DNA from 2 places in the Pseudomonas sp. R3-41 genome. Region 2 is predicted to be linked to the other one. Evidence: predicted binding sites of a transcription regulator. Region 2 holds the regulator's gene; the other holds the start of a gene.

Region 1 (7,512 bases), 3.1 Mb from region 2:
GAGCGCTTCGCACTCGAGCGGGAGCAAGCTCCCTCGCCACAGAAGCTCGCTCACTAGATGATCATTGTTGTTGCACCGTGATCACCGGCGCCGCTGTCACCACCAGCTTGGCGCGCATCTGCTCGCAACCGCCGCCGCGGCGCATGCCTCGCACCGGGCAGGCGTCCAGGTAATCCAGGCCCACGGCCAGTTTCAGGTGCCGCTCCGGACGGGCCAGTTGGTTGGTCACGTCAAAGCTGTACCAGGCGTCGTCCAGCCAGGCTTCTGCCCAGGCATGGCTCGCCAGGTGTTCGCTTTCTTCGCTGAACAGATACCCCGACACATAACGCGCCGGCACGCCCAGGCTACGCGCGCAGGCCAGGAAGGCGTGGGTATGGTCCTGGCACACCCCGCTACGACCGGCAAAAGCCTGGGCCGCGCTGGTCTCGATTGCCGTCGTGCCAGGGGTATAGATCATGTGCTGGTTCAGCCCCAGCATCAGGTCGATCAGCGCCGTGCGATCGCGACGCTGCTGGCATTGCTGCGCGGCGAAGGTTCGGAGAGCCTCGTCCGCCTCGGTCAGCCGGGTGAAACGCAGGAACGGCAGCGCCGACTGGCTTTCATGTTCGGCTTCGCGCGACGGATCGATATCCACCTGCCCGCGGGCGCCGATGATCACCGTTTCGTGGGGCTCATCCAGGGTCAGTACGTGCAGGATGTTTCCGAACGGATCCAGTTGCGCCCGCACTGGCCGTGGCAAATCAAGCTGCCAGCTCAGCACGTGCTGGCGTTCGCTGTCGTGGGGCGTCAGGCGCAGATATTGGATGCTGGCGCGAACCTGGTCTTCATAGTGGTAGGCCGTTTCGTGGCTGATCGAGAGTCTCATATGACCTCCAGGTAGGAACTGTGAATGGCATTGCCCAGTTCACGGACCAGTGGGATGAATTCGGTGAGCCAGGCATGCAGGCCCCCGTCGAGGATTTCGTTGATGCCGGTGTAGCGCAGGCGTGCGTCCATTTCCGCCGCCAGCCGTTGTGCCTGCCGGCCGTTGGTGCCCGGCAGGCTGGCGAGGATCTGGTTGATTTCTTCAGTGCAGGCGCGCAGCGAGCGCGGCACGTCGGCGCGCAACAGCAGCAACTCCGCCACATGGCGAGCGCCCGGGGCCTCACGGTAGATCTCGGTGTAGGCCTCGAAGGACGACAAGGCCCGCAACAAGGCGCTCCATTGGTAGTACGCGTGGGCCGTGCCATCGCTGACCGCGTCGGCCTGGTCACCGGCCATTTCGTAGCGCGCATCGAGCAAGCGCAGGGTGTTGTCGGCCCGTTCGATAAAGGTCCCCAGGCGAATGAACCGGAACGCGTCGTTCCGCATGATGGTGCCGTAGGTTGCGCCGCGAAACAGGTGCGAGCGCTCCTTGATCCACTCGCAGAAACGGCTCATGCCGTAGCGATTCAAGCCTTGCTCGGCGATACCGCGAATTTCCAGCCAAGTGGCATTGATGTTTTCCCACATGTCGGCGGTGATTCGCCCACGTACCGCGTGGGCACTGGCTCGCGCGGAGCCCAGGCAACTGTAGATGCTGGCCGGGTTGGCCGCTTCCAGGGCAAAGAAATGCAGCAGGCGCTCGGCGTGCAGATCGCCGTGTCGCTCCCGGTAATCGTCCAGCGTGCCGGTGATCAGCAATGGCATGGCCAGTTCGTGCAGGCCGTCGCCACGCCCGTCCTGGGGCATCAACGACAACGAATAGCTCACGTCGAGCATCCGCGCGAGGTTTTCCGCCCGCTCCAGGTAGCGCGACATCCAGTACAGGTCCGAGGCGGTTCTACTCAGCATGGCAGCTCCTCAATCCTCGACCACCCAAGTGTCCTTGGTACCACCGCCCTGGGATGAGTTCACCACCAGGGAGCCCTCGCGCAGCGCCACCCGTGTCAGCCCGCCAGGGACCACGCGGGTCTCGCGGCCGGCCAGCACGAACGGACGCAAGTCGATGTGGCGCGGGGCGATGCCATTTTCGACAAAGGTCGGGCAGGTCGAGAGCGACAACGTCGGCTGGGCGATGTAGGCGTGCGGCTTGGCCTTGATCCGCTCGCGAAAGGCATCGATCTGCGCCGTGGTCGCGGCTGGCCCCACCAGCATCCCATAACCGCCGGAACCCTGGGTTTCCTTGACCACCAGGTCGGGAAGGTTCGCCAGTACGTGGGAAAGTTCAGCGGGATTACGGCACTGCCAGGTAGGAACGTTCTTCAGGATCGGCTCTTCGTCCAGGTAAAAACGGATCATGTCGGTGACGAACGGGTACACCGATTTGTCGTCTGCTACACCTGTGCCGATGGCATTGGCCAGCACCACGTTGCCGGAACGGTAGGAGGACAACAGACCCGGTACGCCGAGCATCGAATCCGGATTGAAGGCCAGGGGATCGAGGAACGCATCGTCGAGGCGACGGTAGATCACATCAACCGCTTTCGGGCCGTCGGTGGTGCGCATGAACACTTTGTCATCCCGCACGAACAGGTCGGCGCCTTCCACCAATTCCACGCCCATTTCCCGGGCGAGGAACGCGTGCTCGAAGAACGCGCTGTTGAAACGCCCCGGCGTCAGCACCACAACGCTGGGGTCGTCCAGTGGGCTGGAGCTTTTCAGGGTGTCGAGCAGCAGGTTCGGATAATGGTCAATGGGGGCGATGCGCTGGGCGGCGAACAGTTCGGGAAACAGGCGCATCATCATCTTGCGGTCTTCGAGCATGTAGCTGACACCGCTGGGCGTACGAAGATTGTCTTCGAGCACGTAGTACGTACCGTCACCGTCGCGCACCAGATCGACACCGCAAATGTGCGCATAGATGTCACGGTGCAGATCCAGCCCCTGCATCGCAAGTTGGTATTGCTCGTTGGCCAGCACCTGCTCGGCGGGAATGATGCCGGCGCGGATGATCCGTTGTTCGTGGTAGAGGTCGGCCAGGAACATGTTCAGCGCCTTGACCCGCTGGATGCAGCCGCGCTCCACCACCCGCCATTCGCTGGCCGGAATGCTGCGCGGGATCGTGTCGAACGGAATCAGGCGCTCGGTCCCCTGCTCGTCGCCGTACAGCGTGAACGTAATGCCGGCACGATGAAACAACAGGTCGGCTTCGCGCCTGCGTTGCGCCAGCAACTCGTCAGGCGTGTCGGCCAACCAGCGGGCAAACGCCTGGTAGTGCGGCCGGACCTGGCCGTCGGCGTCATACATTTCATCAAAACCGCTGCGGATCATGCCGTACTCCTTGTCACCCTGGCAGCAAGCTTCGCAAGCCCCGTGCCATCGGCATAAACGCTTTATGATCAACGGGTTGGATTCTCCACTTACAGGTCGCGCACTTTTATGGTGCGGCAACCCCCCCCAACCCGCTGCCCCCCGCTTCATTGCGACGCAGGGGCGTCGCTTTCATGAGCATAGTCACGGAAAAACGACGCGGCTTGGTCTCGATACAGTTAGGTACAAAACCTGGAGAAGGATGGTGATGAATCAGCGGGAAAGTGATGTTGGTTTGCGGCCGCCATCGCGAGCAAGCTCGCTCCCACAATGGATTATCGGTGAGCACCCACAGGAATTTATTGGCGGCTCGCAGACATGAAAACGGCCGACACAAAGGTCAGCCGTTGCTGTGGTTGCAGTAAGTGATTGTCAGGCCTGCAAGCGCCGGATCTCTTGCTTGACGCCCCACCCTTCGATCACACCACCCAAAGGTTCGACGACGGCCTCGAAGTCTTGCTCGAAGTCGCCAATATCATCGTAAGTGGCGTACATCACCCGGCTCAGTTCCAATGACCAAGCCCCGTCGTCCCGTGCACTGATCTGCGCGTTCAACGATTCTCCCCGAAAATGACCTGCCGCCCTGCGCGCCCGCTCCTCGTCCGGGAAAATGGCGTAGAACTCGATGGGATGGAATCGGGAAAAATCGAAACCGCCTTCTTTCATGCGGCGCAATACGCTGGTGCTGATGTCTTCTTGATAGGCTGTGCTCATGAAACGTCCTCCTAAAACCGATGGATAGACTTTCCGTCTTCCCGTGCGTGAAGCCCGCAGGCTTCAAGCGATACGGCATCAAATGACCGTCGGGACACAAGCATGTAGCTGACAAGACCGGACCTTGGCGATCCTTTCGCTGATCTCAATTGCAGAGTAGCCGCAAGTGATGGCCACTGCCAAGCGAGACCAGGCAAGGTTTCATGAAATGGGTGTAATGCTGACGATTTCGATACTGTTCTGGGACTTGAGATTCTTGACCGTCGGGTCTTCGGTGCGGTTCTCCAAGTCGTTCATATCCAGCTTGTTGAGCACTGGAAGCAACCTTTCGCGAATCAGTTGGGCAGCCTGCTCCATGGTGGGCTTCTGGTCATAGTCGAACTGCTCGACGGTGGTTTCACCGTGATCGTCAATGAAAGTGATTTCCCACTTTTGCATCAGTGTCTCCTTGATCAATTCAGGGCCGGGCTTACCTCTATCTCGACATTGGCGGTGGAACAATCGTTCCGCTGGGTGCTCGGACGGCACACATGAAAAGACCGCCTCGAGGGCGGTCTTTTCATCAGCGAATACTGTTTATTTTTCAGCGAGCTCTTTCAACGCTTTCAATGTATTGAACGGCGCATCCACCACGAACTTGTTGGCCACCATGGACGGTACGCTACCACCCGGCTCGGTATGGACTTGATAGGTCACTTCGACCTGGCCGTCCTTGGGAATGAACTTCCAGAAACCCTCGACCTTGGTCACACGCACAAAACCCTTCTCCTCTGGCAAGTACCCAGGTAAGCCCTCGAGCTTGCGGGTCAAGCTGCCATCGGCGCCCTCCTCGGTCGTGACTTTCAGCACCGAGTCCCGGGGCGTCACCGGCCATGGCGTGTTGAATTGGGTGTAAGTCCAGCTCTTGTCGCCTTCGTGCTTGAGCAGTTTCTGGCTCTTGCATTCATGAATCCAGGCGCAGGCGCCCGCTACGTCCTCTTGCAAGCTGCGCAGCTTGGCCATGGTGGTTTTCATCACTGTCACGCCGCGATAAGCCTTGTACTCGGAGCCCGCTACTTCACTGAGGGAAACCTTGATGCCGTCCTTCTCCTTGGCAACCTGCCAATCCTCTGCCTGAGCGGTGGCCGTTGCCAGCAACACGGTCAACCCACACAACACAGCCATACGATGCAGCGAACCCATAGTGTTTTCCTTATTGTCCAAGTTCGTTCATTTCGGATCCGTTCATTGCCCCATCACGCTGCCGTGACTTGCTCCCACCAACCGATCAAGCGGATGGCCTCTTCACTGCTGTCGCCGCACACCTCGATGTCGGCTTCGAACGCCGAGCATACCGCCGGGCGCTCCGACTGGCCGAAGATCTGGCACAGGTTATCGACGGACAATTGCACGCACCGTTCTCCCGCAGGCTTGCCTTGGGGCATCCCAGGGATAGGCGAACTGATAGAGGGGGCGATGCAACAGGCACCACAGCCTTCACGGCATTTCACGACAACCACATCCTCGCGACAGGTAATGATGAATAACAGAACACAGAGTAACGGCTAAAACACTCGTTTTAAATTACCGTCTGCGTGTTTTTTTTCCCTTGGCGAAATGACCGAACGGTCAGTGACGAGCGGCACGCCTGTGAGAGGCCTACTGCTTGAATTCAAACTCCAGTGCCGCACCTTCCACCTCATTGCGCTCCTGATTGCGCAATGGCAGTTGCATTTCGTTGCTCAGCAACCGGCCGTTGAGCTGGAACGGTCCGGGCTTATCTCCAAACATTGACGGCAAGAGCGGTTCACGCTTGGGCGGCTGCACCTTACCCGGTGGCTGCAGTTCCTCGACCATGTCACGGGGCAGGCTCAAGTCCAGCTTGGCCGGCGGCAATGGGGTCTTGGCGACTTCATGGGCGGATTTGCTCTTGGAAGCGACGGGCGCGCGCTTTTTCTTCGCCGCAGTCGCCTTTTTAGGGGGGGGCTTCTTGGCCGCTGCGGTTTTTTTCGGCGCGCTCTTCGTGGCACTGTCGGCCGGTTTTTCCTGCGTTGGAGCCGCCATGGCAACGCCTCCCATTTGGAAGGCACTCAACAGGCCGATCAAAACCCAGGCAACAGGAACAATGGCTTTCATAGACACAACGGCACTGACGACAGAGATCCCCATGCTCGCCTGATAATCAGGCGCTGACAAGCACATCAAGCTAAGCCGCTGATTTCTATAGGAACCCGTTGGCCGTCTCTTGGCACAATTGTGTCGCCAACAATCCCAGCGTCATCAGGGCCCGCTCTGCCTCGCGGTTCCAGGGTGTGCCGCAGTTCAAGCGAATGCAGTGGTTGAACTGCTCGGTGTTGCTGAAGATAAGCCCTGGCGCGATGCTGATGCCTTGTTGCAACGCCCGCACATGCAATTCCTGGGTATTGACCCGCCCCGGTAGACTGACCCACAGGATGAACCCGCCAGTGGGGCGGCTCATTTGCGTGCCTTCGGGGAAATACTGTTGCACCGCCAGTTGGAAAGCGCTGAGGTTCTTGCGGTACTCCTGGCGGATATAGCGCAAATGTCGGTCATAGCCGCCGTTTTCCAGGTACGCGGCGATGCCCATTTGCGTGACGCTGCATGCCGAGTGCGTGCTGAAGGTCTGGAGCCGCTGTATTTCCTGCTGGAATTTCCCCGCGATCATCCAGCCGATGCGCACGCCCGGTGACAATGTCTTGGAAAAACTCGAACAGTAGATGACCCGATCCAGTCGGTCGTAGGCCTTGAGGGCCTTGGTGCGCCCCTGCTCGAACATCAGCTCGCCATAGATATCGTCCTCGACGATCTGGATATCGAAGTCCGACGCCAGGCGCAGCAACTGCTTTTGCCGCTCTTCGGGCATGGTGCCGCCGAGGGGATTGCTCAGGCGCGTGGTCAGCACCAACGCCTTGATCGACCACTGGTTGGCCGCCAACTGCAAGGCCTCCAGGCTCATCCCGGTAACCGGGTCGCTGGGAATCTCGATGACCTTCAGGCCCAACAGATCCGCCAGTTGCAGCAAACCGTAGTAGGTCGGCGACTCGGCAGCGATCAAGTCCCCCGGCCGCGTCAGCACCCGCAAGGACATCTGTAGCGCATCGACGCAACCGTGGGTGATCACCACTTCGGAAGGGTCCACCACGACACCGGCATCGCGCATGCGAATCGCCACTTGGCGCCGCAACGGCTCGAAGCCCGGGCTGAACATGTAGCTGAACGCCCTCGGGCTGTGGAAGCGCGTGACCTTGGCCAATTGCTGATGCAAGGCCCGAACCGGCAGATAGTCGACGCTCGGCACCGCCGCGCCCAGGGGGAATACCCCTTCGCGGCGCGACTCGACCAATACCTGCTGGATGATGCTGCTGCGCGTCACCAGCCCCGGACGCTCAACCCGGGCAATGTCCGGCGTCGGTGCGGTCAGGGCCGGCGTCTGGTGAACGTAGTAGCCCGATTGCGGCCGTGCGCGAATCAACCCCTGGTCTTCAAGGTTCGCATAGGCCTGCAGCACCGTGGCGTGGCTGACGTTGA
Region 2 (7,512 bases):
ACAAGGCTACGGCGTTACCATCCAATATCACGCCTCCCAGGATCGCGTGGTCCTGATCGACCGCGCCAAGGTCGTCGACAAGGACAACAACGTCACCCAAGGCGAGAAAATCGTCTACGACACCAACAAGAAACTCGCCAGCGCCGGTCGCGCCACCGGCAGCAAGGTGACCGAGCAGCGTCCGCGGATCGACATGGTGATCCAGCCTAAAAAGAAAACCGAGCAGAAGGCCCAGTAATGGCAACTCTGAAAGCTCAGCACTTGGCCAAGAGCTACAAGAGCCGTCAAGTCGTGCGTGATGTCAGCCTGTCCATCGACAGCGGCCAGATCGTCGGCCTGCTCGGCCCCAATGGCGCGGGCAAGACTACTTGCTTCTATATGATCGTCGGCCTGGTCCAGGCCGATCAGGGTCGCGTACTGATCGACGACCTGGATGTCAGCCACCAGCCGATGCACGGCCGCGCGAAGGCCGGTATCGGCTATTTGCCGCAAGAAGCGTCGATCTTCCGCAAACTGTCGGTGGCCGACAACATCATGGCGATCCTCGAGACCCGCAAGGAACTCGACAAGGCCGGCCGTCGCCAGGAGCTGGAAAGCCTGTTACAGGAATTCCACATCAGCCACATTCGCGACAACCTGGGCATGAGCCTGTCTGGTGGTGAACGGCGTCGCGTGGAAATCGCCCGCGCCCTGGCCACCGCGCCGAAATTCATCCTGCTCGACGAACCGTTCGCCGGCGTGGACCCGATCTCGGTGGGGGACATCAAGCAGATCATCCATCACCTCAAGGCCAAGGGCATCGGCGTACTGATCACCGACCACAACGTGCGCGAGACGCTGGATATCTGCGAAACCGCCTACATTGTCAATGACGGCCAGTTGATCGCCGAAGGTGACTCCGCTGCGATCCTGGCCAACGACCTGGTCAAGGAAGTGTACCTGGGCCATGAGTTCCGCCTGTAAGCACACGTGTCTGGCGAATTGCCGGGGCGTCGTTTAATTTTATTATGGCGACGCTCTAGGCAAACACTTCAGTTTCAGGCATATAATTTGCTTAAGTTTGGCGCTTCGGCGCCCTGTAGTGGATGGCGCATGTGCGCCGGCGAATAAGGTGTTAAGCCCCTGCCATGAAACCATCGCTAGTCTTGAGAATGGGCCAGCAGCTGACGATGACACCGCAGCTGCAACAGGCCATCCGCCTGCTCCAATTGTCGACCCTGGACCTGCAACAGGAAATCCAGGAGGCCCTGGAGTCCAATCCGATGCTCGAACGCCAGGAAGAAGGCGACGACTTCGATAACACCGATCCGCTGGCCGACAACGTCGAGCAGAAGACCAATACCGAGATCCCGGAACCGTCCTACCAGGAAGCCGCCCCGACGGTGGACAACCTCGAGGAAGGCGAATGGAACGAACGCATTCCCAACGAGCTGCCCGTGGACACGGCCTGGGAAGACGTCTACCAGACCAGCGCCAGCAACCTGCCAAGCAGCGATGACGACGAGTGGGACTTCACCACCCGCACCTCTGCCGGCGAGAGCCTGCAAAGCCACTTGTTGTGGCAACTGAACCTGGCGCCGATGTCCGACACCGATCGCCTGATCGCCGTGACCCTGATCGATTGCATCAACAACCAGGGCTACCTGGACGAGACCCTCGAGGAGATCCTCGAAGCCTTCGACCCCGAGCTCGACATCGAGCTGGACGAGATCGAAGCCGTCCTCCATCGCATCCAGCAGTTCGAGCCGGCCGGCATCGGCGCTCGCAACCTGGGCGAGTGCCTGTTGCTGCAATTGCGCCAGTTGTCCGCCAAGACACCGTGGCTGGCCGAAGCCAAGCGACTGGTCACCGATTACATCGACCTGCTGGGCGGTCGCGACTACAGCCAACTGATGCGCCGCATGAAGCTCAAGGAAGATGAGCTGCGCCAGGTCATCGAGCTGGTGCAGAGCCTCAACCCGCGCCCCGGCTCGCAGATCGAATCCACCGAGCCTGAGTACGTGGTGCCCGACGTGATCGTGCGCAAGCACAATGATCGCTGGCTGGTGGAGCTCAACCAGGAGTCGGTGCCCAAGCTGCGCGTCAACGCCCAGTACGCTGGCTTCGTCAAGCGTGCCGACACCAGCGCCGACAACACCTTCATGCGCAATCAGCTGCAGGAAGCCCGCTGGTTCATCAAGAGCTTGCAAAGCCGCAACGAAACATTGATGAAAGTTGCCACCCAGATCGTCGAGCATCAGCGCGGCTTCCTGGAGTACGGCGATGAAGCGATGAAACCGTTGGTCCTGCATGACATTGCCGAAGCCGTGGGCATGCACGAATCGACGATTTCCCGGGTGACCACCCAGAAATTCATGCATACCCCCCGGGGCATCTATGAATTGAAATACTTTTTCTCCAGCCACGTCAGCACCTCCGAAGGCGGCGAATGCTCGTCCACGGCCATCCGCGCGATCATCAAAAAACTGGTGGCTGCGGAAAATCAGAAAAAGCCGTTGAGTGACAGCAAGATCGCTGGTTTACTGGAGGCACAAGGCATTCAGGTGGCCCGCCGTACCGTCGCCAAGTACCGTGAATCCCTCGGGATCGCGCCTTCGAGCGAGCGCAAGCGGTTGATGTAACAAGGCCACGCCACAGCGTTCCAGTGGCAGGCATTTCTGCCTGCCGCTTTATGCACTGGCAACGAAGGAGAAGCTGTATGCAAGTCAACATCAGTGGACACCAACTGGAAGTGACCGAACCCCTGCGCACCTACATCGGCGAAAAACTCGACCGATTGGAGAGGCATTTCGACAAGATCACCAACGTGCAAGTCACGATGAACGTCGAGAAGCTGCTGCAGAAAATCGAAGCCACGCTGCATATTCCCGGCGGAGAAGTGGTTGCCAACGCAGAGCACACAGACATGTATGCCGCGATTGACCTGCTGACCGACAAGCTGGATCGCCAACTCAAAAAGCATAAGGAAAAGACCCAGAGCCTCCTCCAGGGCGCTACCGGTCGTTAACCCCCCCAATCCATGATCCGACTAGAAACCATCCTGACCCCCGGCCGTTCCCAAGTGAACGCGCCGGGCGGCAGTAAAAAGAAAGCCCTCGAACAAATTGCCAACCTGATCCACCGCGAGGTGCCTGATCTGGTGATGCAGGACGTCTTCGAGGCCCTGGTTGCCCGTGAAAAACTCGGTTCCACCGGTTTTGGCAACGGCATCGCCATTCCTCACTGCCGTCTCAAGGGGTGTGCCGCGCCGATCAGCGCATTGTTGCACCTTGATACCCCCATAGATTTCGACGCCATCGACGGCGCCCCGGTCGACCTGCTGTTTGTATTGCTGGTTCCGGAAGCGGCGACCGATGCGCACCTCGAGCTGCTGCGCCAGATTGCCAGCATGCTGGACCGCAAGGAAGTGCGCGAAAAACTGCGCAGCGCACCGAGTAACGAAGCTTTGTACCAGGTGGTCCTGGACGAGCAGAACGGTCATTAAACATGCGCATGATCATCGTCAGTGGCCGCTCCGGCTCCGGTAAAAGCACGGCCCTCAACGTGCTTGAGGACAGCGGCTACTATTGCATCGACAACCTGCCCGCCGGCCTGCTGCCGGAACTGGCCGAGCGCGCCCTGATCCACACGGAACTGGCGCAGTCGCTGGTGGCGGTGTCCATCGATGCGCGCAATCTGCCGAGCCACCTGTCGCGCTTCCCTGAACTGCTCGAGGAAGTGCGCAGCCGGCATATCCAGTGCGATGTGTTGTACCTGGATGCCGATGAGGAGACGCTGCTCAAGCGCTTTTCCGAAACCCGCCGGCGCCACCCCCTGAGCAACGCCAACCGCTCCCTGGCCGAAGCCATCGAGGATGAAAGCCAACTGCTGGGGCCGATTGCCGACCTGGCCGACCTGAAGGTCAACACCACGCACCTGAACCTGTATCAGCTACGTGACACGATCAAGCTGCGCCTGCTGAACCAACCGGAGCCGGGCACGGCGTTCCTGGTGGAGTCGTTCGGTTTCAAGCGTGGCATGCCGGTGGACGCCGACCTGGTGTTCGATGTGCGCTGCCTGCCCAACCCCTATTGGAAGCCGGAATTGCGCGAGCAGTCCGGGCTTGACCAACCGGTGATCGACTACCTGGCCGCACAGCCGGACGTCGAGGAAATGTACCAGGACATCTCCAGCTACCTGCTCAAATGGCTACCCCGCTTTGCCGCGAGCAATCGCGCCTACGTCACGATTGCCATCGGCTGTACCGGCGGTCATCACCGCTCCGTCTACCTGACCGAACGCCTGGGTCAGCTCCTGCAACAATCCCTGAAGAATGTCCAGGTTCGCCACCGCGACCTCAGCTAAAGGATTCACATCGCGATGCCTGCTCGGGAAATTGAAATCATCAACAAGCTGGGTTTGCATGCCCGAGCGTCGGCAAAATTCGTCGGTGTGGCGGGAAAGTTTCCAGATACCACCATCAGGGTCGGACGTACGCCCGAGAGCACCGTCGACGGTAAAAGCATCATGGCGATGATGATGCTCGCCGCTGGCAAGGGCACGAAGATTCACCTGAGCACTGAAGGGGAGCAGGCGCAGGAAGCGATGGATGCGCTGGTGGCGCTGATCAACAACTACTTTGACGAAGGCGAATAACCGCCCCTGGACTCGAGCCGAGCTTAGTTGTGGCGAGGGAGCTTGCTCCCGCTCGGCTGCGAAGCAGCCGTAAATCCACAGCAGGAAAACACAACGGGGCCTGCTTCGCAGGCCAGCGGGAGCAAGCTCCCTCGCCACAACAGCACAAACGCATGGCCCCTGGATTGCATCAGGCCAACGCCGTATCCAACACCATCATCAGACAAAACCCCACCAGCAATCCCAGGCTCGCCAATTTCTCGTAACCATTGCGACGGGATTCGGGAATCACCTCATGGGTCACCACCAGCAGCATCGCCCCGGCCGCCAAGGCCAGACCCAGGGGCAAGAGCATCTCGGCCAGGCTCACCAACCAGGCGCACAACAGCGCGAACACGGGTTCGACCAGCCCGGACGCGGCGCCAATCAGGAACGCCTTCACCCGCGACATACCCGCCGCGGCCAGCACCAGCGCGATCACCAGCCCTTCGGGGACATCCTGCAAGGCGATACCCATTGCCAGGCTGTCGGCATCCGGCATGCCGCCGCCTGCGGACACGCCCACCGCCATGCCTTCTGGAATGTTGTGGGCGATGATGGCGAACACGAACAACCAGATCCGCGGCGCAATGACCGGACGTCCTGGCGCTGCGACCAGCCGTTCGGGGCTGGCTGAGACCTTGCGGTCCACCAGGTACAGCCCGAACGCCCCCGACATGATGCCAAAACAGATAAGACCGCTGGCGGCCCAAGGCGTGAGCCCCAGTTGCTCGGCCGCGGCAATGCCCGGCACGATCAGCGAAAACGCCGTGGCGGCGAGCATTACCCCGGCCCCGAAGCCTAGCAGCGAATCGCTCACAGCCTGGGGCATGCGTCGAATGACCAGCACCGGCACGGCCCCCAGCGCGGTACCCAAGGCGCACAACCCACCGCCTTGAAGCGCCCGCAACAGCTTGGGCTCCAGGTCCAGCCACGCCAGGCCCTGGGCCGCCAACAACGTCATGCCGGCCAACAGCAACAGCGACCCCAAGGCATAGCGGAACATCCGTCCGCCGCCAATCGCCAGTGTTTGAGTGTCCATGATCAGCCTTGGGTTGTGTTCATGAAGGACTTGAAGCCAGCGCTGCCTGATAGCGTCGGGCAACTTCAGGCCAATTGATCACGTTGTAGAAGGCGTTGATGTATTCAGGTCGACGGTTCTGGTAGCGCAAGTAATAGGCGTGCTCCCAAACGTCGAGACCAAGAATCGGCGTGTTGCCATTCATCAACGGACTGTCCTGGTTGCCGCTGCTTTCCACCACCAGGGTCTTTTGCGGGGTCACGCTCAACCAGGCCCAGCCGCTGCCAAACCGGGTCAGCGCCGCTTTGGTGAAGGCTTCCTTGAAACGCTCGATGCCGCCCAGTTGCGCGTCGATCGCCGCCGCCAGGGCGCCCTCGGGCTGGCCGCCGCCCTGGGGCGTCATCACTTCCCAGAACAACGAATGGTTGGCGTGACCACCGCCCTGATTGATCACTGCGGCCTTCAGGCTTTGTGGCAACTGCTCCACGCTGGCCACCAGTTTTTCGACGGGCCATTCGGCGTATTCGGTGCCATCCACCGCCGCGTTGAGGTTATTGATGTAGGTCTGGTGGTGCTTGGTGTAGTGGATCTCCATGGTTTGCGCATCGATGTGCGGTTCCAGGGCGTCGTAGGCGTAAGGCAATGCAGGCAAGGTAAAAGCCATGTTCAATGAACTCCATGATGAAGAGGGGCATAGCGCGGCCGGGGCGTGGTGGCATTGCAGTGCAGCAGACGTTGGGTACGCGGGTACTCACCGTGCTCGCTGATGAAATTCAGCAGTTCGACATAGGTCTTGTGGCTCTGGCGTTGCGCAGCGGCGCGCAGGGCCGGTGCCAGGCGTTCGTCCTGCATTGTCTGCAACAACCGCTGGTGGATCGCGCACAAGTATTCGGCGCTCTCCTCCGGCTGGTTCAAGCGCAGGTGAAGGTCCGCCAGGTTGTGGTGGGAGACGACGCAGGCAGCCACGGCTTCGTCGGCGTCCGCCCAACGCTCGAACAACACTTGGGCCAGCGCCAGGGCTTGCAGGTAGGCTTCGCGGGCATCCACCAGCTCGCCTTGCATGAAACAGCGATTGGCCCGTTCGATCGTACGTTTCCAATGTTCCATGATGAGTCCTCCACACAGGTGTCGGGGGTTACACGCCGCCAGCGGTGAGCTTCTCCGGGTCCAGCAGGACTTCGAGTTCGCTGCGCGTCAGGTCGGTGTGTTCCAGGGCGACATCGATGACCGGCCGGCCTTGCTGGTAAGCCTTCTTGGCGATTTCAGCGGCCTTCTGGTAACCGATGATCGGGTTCAGCGCGGTCACCAGGATCGGGTTGCGCGACAACGCTTCCTTGAGCCTGGCTTCGTTGACCTTGAACGTGGCGATGGCCTTGTCCGCCAGCAAGCGGCTGGCGCTGGACATCAGGGTGATGCTGCTCAGCAGGTTCTGGGCAATGATCGGCAGCATCACGTTCAATTCGAAATTGCCTGATTGACCGGCGATGGTGATCACCGTGTCGTTGCCGATCACCTGGGCGGCCACCATCGCGGTGGCTTCAGGAATGACCGGGTTGACCTTGCCGGGCATGATCGAGGAACCCGGCTGCAAGACCTCGAGTTCGATCTCGCCCAGGCCTGCCAGCGGCCCGGAATTCATCCAGCGCAGGTCGTTGGCGATTTTCATCAGCGACACGGCCGTGGTCTTGAGCTGCCCGGAAACCGCCACGGCGCTGTCTTGGGAGCCGATCAAGGCGAACAGGTTCTTGCCTGGGGTGAATTGCACCTGGGTCAATTGCGTCAGTTGCTGGCTGAACAACTCGGCGAAGCGCGGATGGGCATTGACCCCAGTGCCCACC

What was found. Region 2 encodes sigma-54, which starts transcription at its own class of promoters, with help from an activator protein. Its sites were predicted from a motif close to ANTGGCATNNANNTTGCTNT; they were not measured.
Region 1: a site for sigma-54 is predicted at 3,262-3,281, ahead of M1D99_RS09265 (circularly permuted type 2 ATP-grasp protein). Genes of this name have one in related genera too.

The regions. Positions count from the first base shown of each region.
Region 1 covers NZ_CP096421.1:2,038,356-2,045,867, reverse strand. Annotated here, with positions in the region: gene M1D99_RS09275 (transglutaminase family protein) at 62-865, opposite strand; gene M1D99_RS09270 (alpha-E domain-containing protein) at 862-1,812, opposite strand; gene M1D99_RS09265 (circularly permuted type 2 ATP-grasp protein) at 1,822-3,231, opposite strand; gene M1D99_RS09260 (ribonuclease E inhibitor RraB) at 3,643-3,984, opposite strand; gene M1D99_RS09255 (hypothetical protein) at 4,186-4,422, opposite strand; gene M1D99_RS09250 (START domain-containing protein) at 4,561-5,166, opposite strand; gene M1D99_RS09245 (YkgJ family cysteine cluster protein) at 5,220-5,474, opposite strand; gene M1D99_RS09240 (translation initiation factor 2) at 5,623-6,099, opposite strand; gene M1D99_RS09235 (aminotransferase-like domain-containing protein) at 6,185-7,512, opposite strand, start outside.
Region 2 covers NZ_CP096421.1:5,838,459-5,845,970, forward strand. Annotated here, with positions in the region: gene lptA (lipopolysaccharide transport periplasmic protein LptA) at 1-238, shown strand, start outside; gene lptB (LPS export ABC transporter ATP-binding protein) at 238-963, shown strand; gene M1D99_RS25280 (RNA polymerase factor sigma-54) at 1,128-2,621, shown strand; gene hpf (ribosome hibernation-promoting factor, HPF/YfiA family) at 2,699-3,007, shown strand; gene ptsN (PTS IIA-like nitrogen regulatory protein PtsN) at 3,020-3,484, shown strand; gene rapZ (RNase adapter RapZ) at 3,487-4,344, shown strand; gene M1D99_RS25300 (HPr family phosphocarrier protein) at 4,360-4,635, shown strand; gene M1D99_RS25305 (ZIP family metal transporter) at 4,805-5,695, opposite strand; gene M1D99_RS25310 (superoxide dismutase) at 5,715-6,338, opposite strand; gene M1D99_RS25315 (hypothetical protein) at 6,341-6,781, opposite strand; gene M1D99_RS25320 (class II fumarate hydratase) at 6,810-7,512, opposite strand, start outside.